Regions from separate parts of the Peribacillus sp. NPDC097197 genome, predicted to be linked through region 2. Evidence: a T-box and tRNA genes for the amino acid it is inferred to sense, from the RefSeq annotation. Region 2 holds a T-box; the other holds one or more tRNA genes.

Evidence for each region. A T-box is a leader RNA that pairs with one kind of tRNA and senses whether it is charged. The one in region 2 lies ahead of ileS (isoleucine--tRNA ligase), so its partner is inferred to be a tRNA-Ile.
Region 1: it encodes a tRNA-Ile, which carries the amino acid that the T-box ahead of ileS (isoleucine--tRNA ligase) is inferred to sense. The anticodon was not compared.

Annotation. Positions count from the first base shown of each region.
Region 1 is NZ_JBNNST010000007.1:7-7,058, forward strand. Features, by position in the region: partial or broken rRNA gene ACQKL6_RS10690 (23S ribosomal RNA) at 1-83, shown strand, start outside; rRNA gene rrf (5S ribosomal RNA) at 203-318, shown strand; tRNA gene ACQKL6_RS10700 (tRNA-Val) at 328-403, shown strand; tRNA gene ACQKL6_RS10705 (tRNA-Thr) at 419-494, shown strand; tRNA gene ACQKL6_RS10710 (tRNA-Lys) at 517-589, shown strand; tRNA gene ACQKL6_RS10715 (tRNA-Leu) at 603-684, shown strand; tRNA gene ACQKL6_RS10720 (tRNA-Gly) at 693-767, shown strand; tRNA gene ACQKL6_RS10725 (tRNA-Leu) at 780-868, shown strand; tRNA gene ACQKL6_RS10730 (tRNA-Arg) at 878-954, shown strand; tRNA gene ACQKL6_RS10735 (tRNA-Pro) at 965-1,041, shown strand; tRNA gene ACQKL6_RS10740 (tRNA-Ala) at 1,060-1,135, shown strand; tRNA gene ACQKL6_RS10745 (tRNA-Met) at 1,167-1,243, shown strand; tRNA gene ACQKL6_RS10750 (tRNA-Ile) at 1,254-1,330, shown strand; tRNA gene ACQKL6_RS10755 (tRNA-Ser) at 1,351-1,443, shown strand; tRNA gene ACQKL6_RS10760 (tRNA-Met) at 1,547-1,620, shown strand; tRNA gene ACQKL6_RS10765 (tRNA-Asp) at 1,627-1,702, shown strand; tRNA gene ACQKL6_RS10770 (tRNA-Phe) at 1,710-1,785, shown strand; tRNA gene ACQKL6_RS10775 (tRNA-His) at 1,804-1,879, shown strand; tRNA gene ACQKL6_RS10780 (tRNA-Gly) at 1,884-1,957, shown strand; tRNA gene ACQKL6_RS10785 (tRNA-Ile) at 1,962-2,038, shown strand; tRNA gene ACQKL6_RS10790 (tRNA-Asn) at 2,050-2,124, shown strand; tRNA gene ACQKL6_RS10795 (tRNA-Ser) at 2,126-2,216, shown strand; tRNA gene ACQKL6_RS10800 (tRNA-Glu) at 2,220-2,291, shown strand; gene ACQKL6_RS10805 (ABC transporter permease subunit) at 2,482-2,691, opposite strand; gene hxlB (6-phospho-3-hexuloisomerase) at 3,135-3,692, opposite strand; gene hxlA (3-hexulose-6-phosphate synthase) at 3,701-4,333, opposite strand; gene ACQKL6_RS10820 (winged helix-turn-helix transcriptional regulator) at 4,543-4,908, shown strand; gene ACQKL6_RS10825 (TraR/DksA C4-type zinc finger protein) at 4,994-5,764, opposite strand; gene ACQKL6_RS10830 (1,4-dihydroxy-2-naphthoate polyprenyltransferase) at 5,903-6,826, opposite strand.
Region 2 is NZ_JBNNST010000005.1:121,461-128,512, reverse strand. Features, by position in the region: gene ileS (isoleucine--tRNA ligase) at 1-2,510, opposite strand, end outside; T-box leader at 2,600-2,847, opposite strand; gene ACQKL6_RS08890 (DivIVA domain-containing protein) at 2,911-3,426, opposite strand; gene ACQKL6_RS08885 (RNA-binding protein) at 3,512-4,285, opposite strand; gene ACQKL6_RS08880 (YggT family protein) at 4,438-4,704, opposite strand; gene ACQKL6_RS08875 (cell division protein SepF) at 4,711-5,178, opposite strand; gene ACQKL6_RS08870 (YggS family pyridoxal phosphate-dependent enzyme) at 5,194-5,871, opposite strand; gene pgeF (peptidoglycan editing factor PgeF) at 5,868-6,701, opposite strand; gene ACQKL6_RS08860 (YlmC/YmxH family sporulation protein) at 6,771-7,040, opposite strand.

The sequences.
Region 1 (7,052 bases), on a different contig from region 2:
AGATGATCAGGTTGATAGGTCAGAGGTGGAAGCGTGGCGACATGTGGAGCTGACTGATACTAATAGATCGAGGACTTAACCAACGCTTTTAAAAAATGAACACCTTCTAATATATTATCTAGTTTTGAAGGAATGAAAATTTCTTCTTGCTTTTTTTCAGAGACATGCTATAATAGTAAATGTCCTAAAAAAGTTAACAATGTTTGGTGGCGATAGCGAAGAGGTCACACCCGTTCCCATTCCGAACACGGCAGTTAAGCTCTTCAGCGCCGATGGTAGTTGGGGGTTTCCCCCTGTGAGAGTAGGACGCCGCCAAGCATATAATATGGAGGATTAGCTCAGCTGGGAGAGCATCTGCCTTACAAGCAGAGGGTCGGCGGTTCGATCCCGTCATCCTCCACCATTATTTTTTACACCTGCCGGTGTAGCTCAACTGGTAGAGCAACTGACTTGTAATCAGTAGGTTGGGGGTTCAAGTCCTCTTGCCGGCACCATTTTTTATAGTAAGACAAGCATGAGCCATTAGCTCAGTTGGTAGAGCATCTGACTTTTAATCAGAGGGTCGAAGGTTCGAATCCTTCATGGCTCATCATTTTTTTCATGCGGGTGTGGCGGAATTGGCAGACGCACCAGACTTAGGATCTGGCGCCGCAAGGCGTGGGGGTTCAAGTCCCTTCACCCGCATCATTCATGCGGAAGTAGTTCAGTGGTAGAATACAACCTTGCCAAGGTTGGGGTCGCGGGTTCGAATCCCGTCTTCCGCTCCACTTTTCGTATGTGCCGGGGTGGCGGAACTGGCAGACGCACAGGACTTAAAATCCTGCGGTAGGTGACTACCGTACCGGTTCGATTCCGGTCCTCGGCACCATCTTAATATGCGCCCGTAGCTCAATTGGATAGAGCATCTGACTACGAATCAGAAGGTTGTAGGTTCGACTCCCGCCGGGCGCACCATGTTTTTTTGCGGGAAGTAGCTCAGCTTGGTAGAGCACTTGGTTTGGGACCAAGGGGTCGCAGGTTCGAATCCTGTCTTCCCGACCATGTGATTTTTAATGAAATGGGGCCTTAGCTCAGCTGGGAGAGCGCCTGCCTTGCACGCAGGAGGTCAGCGGTTCGATCCCGCTAGGCTCCACCATTTTTTCAAAAAAGAAAACTTATATTATTTTGGCGGTGTAGCTCAGCTGGCTAGAGCGTACGGTTCATACCCGTGAGGTCGGGGGTTCGATCCCCTCCGCCGCTACCAATAAATATAAGGACCTTTAGCTCAGCTGGTTAGAGCAGACGGCTCATAACCGTCCGGTCGTAGGTTCGAGTCCTACAAGGTCCACCATAGAATTTTTTCTTAGCCACGGAGGTATACCCAAGTTCGGCTGAAGGGATCGGTCTTGAAAACCGACAGGGGAGTCAAATCCCGCGGGGGTTCGAATCCCTCTACCTCCTCCATTTTTTTTAAAAGCAACAAGTTGTTTTAAAACAACCTTACATATTAGGAAGTAAAAAAACTGTATTCATGAAAACTTGGTGCAAAATGATTCATTATTACCGTCGCGGGGTGGAGCAGTCCGGTAGCTCGTCGGGCTCATAACCCGAAGGTCGCAGGTTCAAATCCTGTCCCCGCAATCATTAGGTCCCGTGGTGTAGCGGTTAACATGCCTGCCTGTCACGCAGGAGATCGCGGGTTCGATTCCCGTCGGGACCGCCATTTTTTAGGCTCAGTAGCTCAGTCGGTAGAGCAAAGGACTGAAAATCCTTGTGTCGGCGGTTCGATTCCGTCCTGAGCCACCATTACAATTTCATATTACGGCGATTGTGGCGAAGTGGTTAACGCACCTGATTGTGGTTCAGGCATTCGTGGGTTCGATTCCCATCAGTCGCCCCATTTCGCGGGTGTAGTTTAGTGGTAAAACCTCAGCCTTCCAAGCTGATGATGAGGGTTCGATTCCCTTCACCCGCTCCAATATGGGCCTATAGCTCAGCTGGTTAGAGCGCACGCCTGATAAGCGTGAGGTCGATGGTTCGAGTCCATTTAGGCCCACCATATTTTATTGTTCCGCAGTAGCTCAGTGGTAGAGCATTCGGCTGTTAACCGAACGGTCGTAGGTTCGAGTCCTACCTGCGGAGCCATGGGGAAGTACTCAAGAGGCTGAAGAGGCGCCCCTGCTAAGGGTGTAGGTCGCGCGAGCGGCGCGAGGGTTCAAATCCCTCCTTCTCCGCCATTCGGCCCGTTGGTCAAGCGGTTAAGACACCGCCCTTTCACGGCGGTAACACGGGTTCGATTCCCGTACGGGTCATAAAAAGAAGCATACTTATGTATGCTTCTTTTTTATGACTGTTTTTCTTGAAGAGATGCGACAAGGTTGATGCAGTCTATTTACTTATTATAGATGTATTTAATCAATCCGATGTTTAATAAAGCTAATTCTATCTATTTAACCGATTGCGTAATGTGCATTCCTACCATAATGATCACTCCTATTCCTACTAATACTCTATCAATGTTAAGTTCGCTGAAGGCTGTGCAACAAAATAGCCTATTCCCCCCAGTGAAACAAACATTTCAGCAGCAATTACACCAACTAAGGACTGCCCGATTCCTAGACGTAATCCAGATACAATTTGGGGTAAAGAACCTGGAAGAGCGACCGTAAGGAAAGTTTGAAGCTGAGAAGCTCCGAAATTTGTACCATCCAGTAATTAGTCCGATGCCTATCCCTACGAAAGCAGCTAGAATGAATCCTACGAAAAAATTCTTAAGTGTGAATGCCAAATTTTCCAAAAGTACACCGCTTACAGCTAGTTGATATCCGACCTGTACCATTTGCAATGGAGAACTTAAAAATATAGGATTGATTACTCTAAATTGATAGAGTAACTCCCAAAAGTTGAGTACACTTAAGAAGCTAATCAAACCTATATAGGGTGGTCAGCTACATCGTAGGAGTCTTTTTTCTATAAGTTTGATGTTTCCCTCTATAAAGGAAGAGACCTTTTATTAGGATGGGCATATAATATGTCTTCCGTCACTGGACGGTATCTTAATTTATAGAATATATAGGAGCCTGTAATCCTTTTACAAAAAAAAGACCGCAAGTAAATTCAGAAGAATTTCTTGAGGTCTTTTTATATTTCACTTTTTACTCGAGATTTGCGTGTCGGCCATACATTTTATTCGTATCCAATCCCTTTTTATCCATTATCCTTAAAATGACGCTATCGAAGAAAAGTAAGAGAGTCTGCTCAAATAGAGAGCCCATCGGTTGGATTGTTTGGTAATCACCTTCCGACTGGTCTTTAGGTGAACCAGGTAGCTTTATTGAGAAATCCGCCAATTTTCCAATGGTCGATTCGGGGGAAATTGTTACGGTCGCAATGGTTCCACCGATGTTCGTTGCTTTCTCTGCTATGGAAATCAAACTTTTTGTTTCTCCCGAACCGGTTCCAAGGATTAAAAGGTCATCTTTTTCGAAGGTAGGGGTGACGGTTTCACCTAATACATATGCATCTATCCCCATATGCATCATTCGCATGGCAAAGGATTTACCCATCAGCCCGGATCTTCCTGCACCTGCTACAAAAACTTTCTTTGCTTCAAGAATCCCATTAACCAGTTGTTCAGCTTCTTCGTCAGCTATTAAGTCTACTGAACGACTTAGCTCTTGTATGATTTTAGCCATATATTGTGAAGTCTGCATGTTAAATATTAGCCTTGTTTAATTAATTCTTGTATTTGGGCAGCTGTCCCTTTAATATCGGCTTGTCCAGTGATGCCTCCGCCAACAATGATAAGGTCAGGTTGTACTTTAATGACTTCCGGAAGTGTATCTAATTTTATGCCGCCTGCAATAGCCGTTTTTGCATTCTTTACAACGCGTTTAATGGTTTGAAGGTCCTCAAAAGAGTTTTTTCCAACAGCTTGAAGATCGTAGCCAGTGTGCACACAGATATAGTCGACGCCAAATGCATCCAATTCTTTCGCACGTGTTTCAAGATCTTTCACAGCGATCATATCAACAAGGATTTTTTTGCCTTGTTTTTTAGCTTCTTCAACAGCCCCTTTGATGGACATGTCTTCAGCTGCACCAAGAATCGTGATGATGTCAGCGCCAGCTTCAGATGCCTTCATCACTTCGTAACCGGCTGCATCCATAATTTTAAGGTCAGCTAATACTTTTAAAGAAGGGAAAGCTTCTTTCATTTCTTTAACAGCCCGAAGCCCTTCATTAATAACTACCGGTGTACCGATTTCTACGATATCTATATATTCTTCCACCTGTTTAACCAATTCAATTCCTTCTTGAATGTTTACTAAGTCCAATGCCAATTGTAATTCCATTTATCCTTCACTCCCACTAGTATGTTTTAGTATGTTGCACAGTAAGTATGTACCTCTCACGTTCATTCAATGCACAGCAAGAAAATCATCTTGGCTATACAATGTATCATATACTAAGTATAATATTTTTGTTAGTACGCACTTTTATTATACATAGTGTTAAAAAGTATACTATGGGATTTAGGATTATAAATATGGAGGTAATTCAGATGACAAGGCTAGAGAATAAAACATTCAATTGTGAGAAGGAATTGACCCTTTCTGTTATAGGGGGCAAATGGAAGATGCTTATTTTATGGCACTTAGGCAAGCAGGGGACCAAGCGTTTTGGTGAATTGAAGGCACTTATGCCGGGCATCACTCAAAGAATGCTGGTTAACCAGCTTCGAGAGCTGGAAGAAGATCTTATTGTTCATCGCGAGGTCTATCCAATCGTACCTCCCAAAGTGGAATACTCTCTGACAGAACAAGGAGAAAGCCTGATGCCGATTCTTGATTCGATGTATAATTGGGGTAAAAATTATATGGAGAATGTCGTTGGAGGCCAAGAAGATAGTAAAGAGAGTATCAAGTAGAAAACGATTTCTTTTAAGCCTTATAAGGATAGCATTAAAAAAGTGCTGACCCCGTACAAAGTTCTGTACAAGGTCTGGCACTTTTTTATTTTTCATCTATATAGCTGTCTTTCTTCTTGTAAGGGATATTGCCCATTTTAGAATCAATCTTCCGGTCATCGAGCATGTCTTCGTATTCTTCTTTGTTCTCGTTGGATACGACTTGACGATTTTTCCCTTCTATATCATTGGCTGCATAACCTTCATAGTCTTCAGGGAATGTCTCGGTATCGTCTTCTGTATCATAAAGTTCGTTATAGCTTGTGCGATTATGCTGATAGTCTGCCGGAGTGTCTGATGTTCCGAATTGAGCGACTTCACCGAAACTGTCCTCTTTGACCGTATTTTCGTCGTCTGTATCTGAATGGCGCCTGTTCTCAAAGTTATCTCCCTTAGAAGGGATCAGGATATCTTCCTCGGCTGGCCTATATTCATCGGTCACGTCGTCATGGACTTTTTGTTCTGGTGTATGCTCGATACAATATAAGGTGGAAGGAACCACTTCAAGCCGTTCATATGGGATATCTTTGTCGCACTCCTTACAAACACCGTATGTTCCTTCTTTTATGGCTTCTAGGGCAAGATCGATTTTTCCGATTTCCTCTTCCGCGTGCTCATTGATGGCTTGATATCGTTCCTTGTCGAAAAGCTCGGTGCCTAAGTCGGCGGGGTGATTATCATAGGAAGAGATTTCGCCGGAAAAGTCGGTTTGTGACTGTTTGGTTACAGTCTCATCATTCTTGATTCTTTGTTGAAGCTGTTCTTTTTCACTTAACAGTTCTTCTTTTAATTTCAGGATTTGTTTTTCAGTCGCCATTGGTTTCCTCTCCTTTTATAAGTACGATTATGGTTTCATCGTTGTTTTTTGTGTAGTTATTAGTAAGTACCCGAATCAGCGGGGTGGGAAACAACGAAAAAACCCCATGCACCATGCACGGGGTTTAAAGATTTGCGTTTATTGAATGAAATAATGGATGAGTAAACCGATGAACATCAGTAAACCGAAGAACGTATTCGTTTGTGCCGTTGCTTTCATCGCTGGCACCATTGTGATGGCTTCCGTTTTACCTGCAAAGCCTTTGATGGCAGTCAGGGCCTTCGGAATGCTTAGGAAAGAAAGCAGGATCCAAGGTGTTACATCTCCCAAGAGAATCAGTCCGACAACCCACACATAACAGAATGCAAACATGACGGACATGAAAGTTAGTGCATTTTTCCTTCCCATAACGACAGGCATCGTTTTGCGGCCATGGGCCTTATCGCCGTCATGGTCCCGAAGGTTATTCGATAGATTGATCAACCCGACAAGAACACCGCTTGGTACGGCAATCAGGATGGCTAAGGAAGAAACTGTACCGGTCTGGATGAAGTAGGCGATCAAGATGATCAAGAAGCCCATGAATAGACCGGAAAAAAGTTCCCCAAATGGTGTGTATGATATCGGTAGCGGACCTCCGGTATAAAGGTAGCCGACCAGCATGCAAACAAGGCCGATAGCGGCAATCCACCAAGATGAAGCGGCGCAAATATAGATTCCTAGTAAAAGAGAGATTCCATACATGCTAAGGGCCAAGGTCATGATCAGTTTCGGGGTCATGCCATGACGGACGATACCGCCACCGATGCCGACTGATTCTTCGGTATCAAGGCCCCTTTTGAAATCATAGTATTCATTAAATAAGTTCGTTGCAGCCTGAATAAGGATGCTTGCAATCATCATGGCCGCAAATAATAGCCAATTTACGCCATCCTCTAACAAGGCAATGACGGTTCCAAGCAGGACGGGAACAAAAGCTGCGGTAAGTGTATGTGGACGAATTAACTCCCACCAGATTTTCCAGGTTCGTTTAAGGGGAAGCTCGTCGTATTCTGTGTGCATTATTTCTCTCCTCAAAATCATGATCAGTACCTTAAAATTATAACAAAGATTGAATTTGTTCACAAAAGGATATCCTATAAAATGTAGGAAAAGTGTTCGAGCGTGTCAAAGGGATTTGATGAGCCGGGACTTCCAAATTGAAGGAGATGCTACATCATTATCTAAGAATCATATAATAAGGAAAAAAGCTGGCATGATTTGTCGGTTCGAGGGTGGTTTTATTGAC
Region 2 (7,052 bases):
GTCTCTTCGTTTACATAAACGGTCACTTTTGCGTTCAGTGATTTCCCGATTACTTTTTGGTTACGTGCTTCTTCCAATGCTTTCAGGACATTATCACGAACATGCATGAATGCCGTCCATTTTTCCTCAATCGCTTCGGCATTATCCACAGAGATTTCCTCAGGCATCAATGTCAACTGTACACTCTCTTCCGTTACACCCGGAATGAACGTCCATACTTCATCCGCAGTATGAGACAGGATTGGAGACACTAATTTCGTTAAGCTGATTAAGGACTCATAAAGGACAGTTTGGATTGCTAAACGGTCTTTCCCGTTTGGCGCTTCACAATAAAGAATGTCTTTAGCATAATCAAGATAGAACGAACTTAAATCCTGCGTACAGAAATTGTTGACCATATTATAAATGGTAGCAAATTCATAATTTTCATAGCCTTGTTTTGATTGAGTGATCAGCTTATTCAATCTTACTAGCATATATTGATCCACTTCACGCAAATCTTCTACCGCCACTTTATCCGTTTCCGGATTAAAGCCATCCAGATTTCCTAGTAGGAAGCGGAATGTATTACGGATTTTACGATACACTTCGGAAACCTGTTTTAAGATAGGATCTGAAACCCGAACGTCAGATTGATAATCAACAGAAGCAACCCAAAGACGTAAAATATCAGCACCAAGCTGGTTCATAACTTTAGATGGAAGGACCACGTTACCAATAGATTTACTCATTTTACGTCCTTCGCCGTCTAATGCGAACCCATGGCTAAGTACACCTTTATATGGTGCTTTTCCTGTCACGGCAACACCTGTTGAAAGTGATGAGTTGAACCAACCGCGATATTGATCGGACCCTTCAAGATAAAGGTCAGCCGGACGTTGAAGTTCTTCTCTTTCTTCAAGAACCGCTTGATGGGAAGAACCGGAGTCGAACCATACATCCATGATATCCGTTTCTTTAGTGAAGATACCGTTTGGACTTCCTTCATGTGTAAAGCCTTGTGGTAGAAGATCTTTTGCTTCTTTTTCAAACCAGATATTTGAACCGTGCTCACGGAATAATTCTGAAATATGATTGATTGTTTCGTCCGTGATGATTGGTTCGCCATTTTCTGCGTAAAATACTGGAATTGGCACACCCCATGCACGTTGTCGGGAGATACACCAATCTCCTCGGTCACGGACCATATTGAATAGGCGTGTTTCACCCCATGCCGGTACCCATTTCGTTTCTTCGACTGCCTTCAGCAAATCATCACGGAAGTCCTTGATTGAAGCGAACCACTGTGCAGTTGCACGGAAGATCGTCGGCTTCTTCGTCCGCCAGTCATGTGGGAATGAATGTGTGATGAATGTAAGATTCAACAGGGCTCCCACTTCAGTTAATTTTTCGGAAATCGCTTTATTTGCTTTATCATAGAATAATCCAGCAAACTCCCCTGCTTCTTCAGTCATGACACCTTTTTCATCGACTGGGCAAAGAACATCCAAGCCATATTTCTGACCGATGATAAAGTCATCTTCCCCGTGTCCTGGAGCTGTATGAACACAACCTGTTCCAGCTTCAGTCGTTACATGCTCACCTAACATCACTAGTGATTCACGATCATATAGAGGATGTTTCGCTACAGCACGATCCAACTCACTGCCTTTTACCGTTTTCTCGATAGTTGGGTTTTCCCATCCAAGCGTTTCTTTAACAGATTCCAATAAGGCTTCTGCCACTAAGTATTTTTCATTTTCCACTGCAACGACCACATAATTCAATTGTGGATGTAGGGAAATTCCAAGGTTGGCCGGAATCGTCCATGGTGTTGTCGTCCAAATGATGATTTTTACACCTTCATCAATGACACCTTTACCATCAGTCACTTCAAATGCTACATAGATTGAAGCCGAACGTTTATCTTGGTATTCAATCTCCGCTTCAGCAAGAGCCGATTCACTCGAAGGGGACCAGTAAACAGGTTTCTTCCCTTTATAGATATAGCCTTTTTTCGCCATTTCACCAAAAACCTTGATCTGTTGTGCTTCATATTCAGGCTTTAACGTAATATAAGGATTATCCCAATCCCCGCGAACACCAATCCGCTTGAATTGCTCACGTTGATTGTTAATCTGTACGTATGCATATTCTTCACATAGCTTTCTGAATTCAGCGACGCTCATTTCTTTACGGTTCACGCCTTTTTTAGTCAAAGCCGTTTCAATTGGGAGACCGTGCGTATCCCAGCCTGGAACATACGGTGCATGGTAACCGCTCATGGACTTAAAACGGACGATGAAATCTTTTAAAACTTTATTCAAGGCATGACCCATATGGATATCACCGTTTGCATATGGAGGTCCATCATGTAAAATGAATAACGGTCGCCCTTCAGTGTGCTCTTGCACTTTTTTATAGATGTCCATCTCTTTCCACTTTTCCTGAATTTCAGGCTCGCGCTTCGGAAGGTTGCCCCTCATTGGAAATTCAGTTTTAGGCATTAATAAAGTATCTTTATATTCCATTATAAAATTCCTCCATCCATCTATCCATAACTTCATTTGAGTTGATTGACCCGATTCGCAGACAAAATAAAAAGCCTTCTCATCCCTGAAAAAGGGACGAGAAAGCTTTGCTTCCCGCGGTACCACCCTGGTTAGAAAGATTCACAAAACGGCTGAATCCTTTCCTCTCGAGCATTCGTAACGTGAATGATACGCATCGTTTACTTGCTGCATAAGCAGGTTCAATTCAGAACTCAAGGGTGATGTTCAATTCCTTCTCTTATCCCGGGCTTACACCGTCCCCGGGTCGCTACATATAAGGATATGAGGAATTTACTGTCCCTGTCATCGTCTAATGTCATCATGAATAGTATTGTTAAAAAATTATATGCGAAAAAAGTGCTTGAAGTCAAGGAAACGTTTAATTTTCCTCATCTACTCCATCATTTAATTCTATTTCAGATGCATCCACTTCGTATTCAAGCAGATGATCCCAGTCGTCATTATCCAACAAATCGAGCTGTGCTCCGACAAGCATTTTAAAGCGAGTACGGAAAACCTTCGATTGTTTTTTCAAGTCTTCTATATCCATCGCTATTTTTCTTGCTTTCACAAGCGACTCATTGACAATCCGGTCAGCATTCTTTTCTGCTTCCTTGATGATCAGTTTGGCTTCTTTTTGGGCATTGCGCTTTAATTCTTCTGCAGCTTCCTGCGCGACAATGATAGACTTATTAAGCGTGCCCTCGATAGTCGTGAAATGACCTAAACGATCGAACGTCTCGTTCAATTTTTCTTCCATTTCTTTCTTTTCTCTTAGAATCAATTCATAATCTTTAATGACTTGGTCTAGAAATTCGTTAACCTCATCTTCATCATACCCTCGAAATACTTTACTAAATTCCTTGTTATGTATATCTATCGGGGTTAAGGGCATTGTTGCACCTCCAGAACAATTTCTACTCTATTACATTAAAACTCTATATTCGACAAAAAATATGTGAATCCTGCTAACAACTAAATTATTTTTTCCTACCTAATGAGATTCTCCACTTATCCTTTTTCGTTTTCCCATCGATTGAAGTGATTTTACATCGACCGAAACCCCTGATGGATAGAGTATCCCCCTCACGGCATTCTTCAGAAACGCTCTCCGTTTGCTTGAAATTAACCTTGGTTTTCCCCGACGATATCAACGTCTGGGCTTTTTGCCGGGAAATATTCAAAACAGCCGAAAGTACGCTATCAAGCCTTAATGAGCTAACGGTACTGACCTGCTCTTCCCAGTTGTCCTTCACCACAAGGATATCCTCAATCGGAATCCTTTTAATGGTTACGGAAGCATTGCCTATCTTATCCAGGTTTCCCGTAAGGTATGAATCCATTTCCCCTGTTGCAATAAATTGGACTTGCTCCTCTGTCACTATAATATCACCGAATTTTTCACGTTTTACCCCCAGTGACATCAAGGTTCCAAGTATTTGCCTGTGTTCAAGTGTAACAAATTTTTTTGGATAGGAGATATCATATAAGGAGATATTGAAATCAGATGATTCAGGAGAGTAGTAATCAGGATAAATGAGGGCACGTTTCCGTTCAACGAAATCACTCCCGCCGTGAAATTGCAGTAGCACATCCTGTTTGTTTCCTAATAGGGATGTGAGGATTTCCTGCTGACGCGGATCCAGAAAGTCAGAAAGTTTAGGAGCATAAGAATCTCTAACCTGGTCAATCCAATTCATTGCCTGGTCGATAAATTCCTTTTCCTCCGGCCTGAAATGTTGATATATACTCATGTAGAATGCATGCTCCTTACATATGGATAAATGGTTGTACACAAGAATGAATCGTAACTTACACCTTCGTTACTACTACACAGCCAAGAATTCACCTAGCTGTGTAGTTACTGGCCATTCTATTATTTTACGTCTTTAGTATGAACTACAAATCATCCGAATAAGCTTTGTAGATAAAAAATCCCATAATTCTTCGCAAAATTTAAAACCAACAAGGCTACAAGTGGTGATATGTCGATCATGCCGAGTGGTGGGATGAATTTTCTGAACGGTTCTAAATATGGTTCGCAAATCTTTACCAGGAATTGGCCAATCGATGTTTCCCGGGCATTAGGGAACCAAGACATTAATATGTAAACAATTAATGCCATTGAATAAATTTCAACTAAATAATATAAACCTTGAAGCACTAGAGCCATTAACCATTACCACCTCGCTTCTTCGTACTCCTTATCCACTTCAAAACCGGTAATATTACCGGAAACATCAACGTTATCCGGAGTACACAAGAATATGTCTGTACCGATTTTTTGGATATCCCCACTGATTGCATATACAGTGCCGCTTAAAAAGTCGATAATCCGCTTTCCTTGGTCATGCGGGATTCGCTGAAGATTTACAACGACTGCACGACGGTTTTTCAAATGGTCAGCGACATCCTGAGCTTCTGCATAAGCACGAGGCTCCAATAATACTACTTTAGAAGATTTTTGCACGCTTTGCAAACTTACTATATTTTGATTTGGATTATTTCCTGTAGAAGCAGGTGGGGTCTGCTGTTTTGCAGGCTTTACCGCTTTACGCTCCATCTCCTCTTCCTCCACCACTTCGTCCTTATATTCATACTCATCATCCAGCGCGAAATAGGATTTAAACTTTGATACGAATGACATCTTTTACGTACCTCCTTATAATTCTTCGCCTACCAGTGCAGTACCAATCCGAATCATGGTAGAACCTTCCTCGATGGCAATCATAAAATCATTGGACATCCCCATGGATAATTCCGAGCATGGAGCATGAGTCAATTCCGCTTTTTGAATTTCCAGTTGGAGGTTTTTTAATGTACGGAAGCAACCTCGGAGTACCTGTTCGTCCTCTGTAAAAGGTGCCATTGTCATCAACCCAACGACCTTCACCTTGTCAAAAGCCCCTAGTTCTTTAATAAATTCAAGCGTCGACTCTGGATTCAGACCGTGTTTAGACTCTTCACCAGAAACATTGACCTGCACTAAACAGTTTATCGGCTCTTTTGAACGTTTTTGTATTTCTTCTGCCAACGATATACGATCCAAAGAATGAATATAAGCAACTTTATCAATGACATTCTTAACCTTACGTGTCTGCATGGAACCGATATAATGCCAGTTCGGTGTATCCTTCAACACTTCATATTTATTCAATAAACCTTGATCGCGATTTTCACCTAAATCAGTGACACCGGCTTCCAATGCCTCTTTTGCCCTCTCGATGGAAACATATTTTGTAACCCCGATTAATTTGACATCTTCCCGATGCCTGCCACTATTTTTACACGCTTCATTTATTTTTTCTTCGATGTTTTTTAGATTTTCTGCAACTTTCATCGCTTTTCAAGATCCTCCTTCCAACCAATAAAGCTCATCAACCTACCACTTTTCCCATTATCCCGGCGATGGGAAAAAAATAAATCCTCATCACAGCTTGTACAATATGAAGTCACAGCAATCTGCTCCCTCGGGATTCCAGATTTCTCCATGATCATAGCGTTCAGTTCTTTAAGATCTAGTTGATATTGTCCTTCACTAATTAAATTATAGGGCTTCTCGTCATTTTCTTCCAGCAAATTCCGCACTAAATCTATGACTTTATCATCTACAACATAACATTTCGAACAAATAGAGGGCCCAACTACGGCAAATATTTCTGATGGTTTTATACCTTCATGTATCCACGCCTCTACCATATTGTGCGCAATGCCATTAACGGTTCCCTTCCAGCCGGCATGTGCCACCCCAACCATTCCATGTGTAGGAGCATAAAAATATAAAGGCACACAATCCGCATAACAAAGGGTCAGTAGGACATTTTTATCTCTCGTATAAAAACCGTCTGTCGCCCTAAAACCAGAAGGATAATCAGTGGCGCCTTTCCCACAATCCCGAGTCGTTACTTGCTGGATATGAGTTTCATGAGTCTGCTCGGCCCCTACCCAATGATTAAGCGGAAAAGATAGTTTTTCAGCAAGAATTCGGCGGTTTGCCTGTACATCCCCTATCTTGTCCCCAACATGAAAGCCGGTATTCAATGATGTAAAGCAGCCAGAACTGACTCCTCCGTTTTTCGTTGTAAAGCCCGCCACAAGCTGGAGATTTTGTTGTCTCCAGCTATCAACAAGCAAATATTGATCTTCGACTAAAACAAAAGGTTCTTTCATGCTTTCATTCCTCTTTATTTTTAGTTTAGTGTATCATAAATATCCCTCTAATACCCTCTAAAGGTACCCCTATAACCGTTCATCTTTCAGCTCTGTTTGAAATATCGTCTGATGTTCGACAAGGATGACATCCGCCCCAATTTTTTTTATTTTTCGCCAAGGAATCACGATATCTTGCTCCCTCCCAAAAAAGCCCATTAGCCTGGTACTATTCGAAACAATGATTGCTTCAATCATTCCCGTCCCCGTATTGATTTCTAAGTCTGTCATATTCCCCAATTTCTTTCCATCTGCTATATTGACGATATCCTTAATTTGAAATTCAGAAATTCTAGTCACGCCATTCAGCTC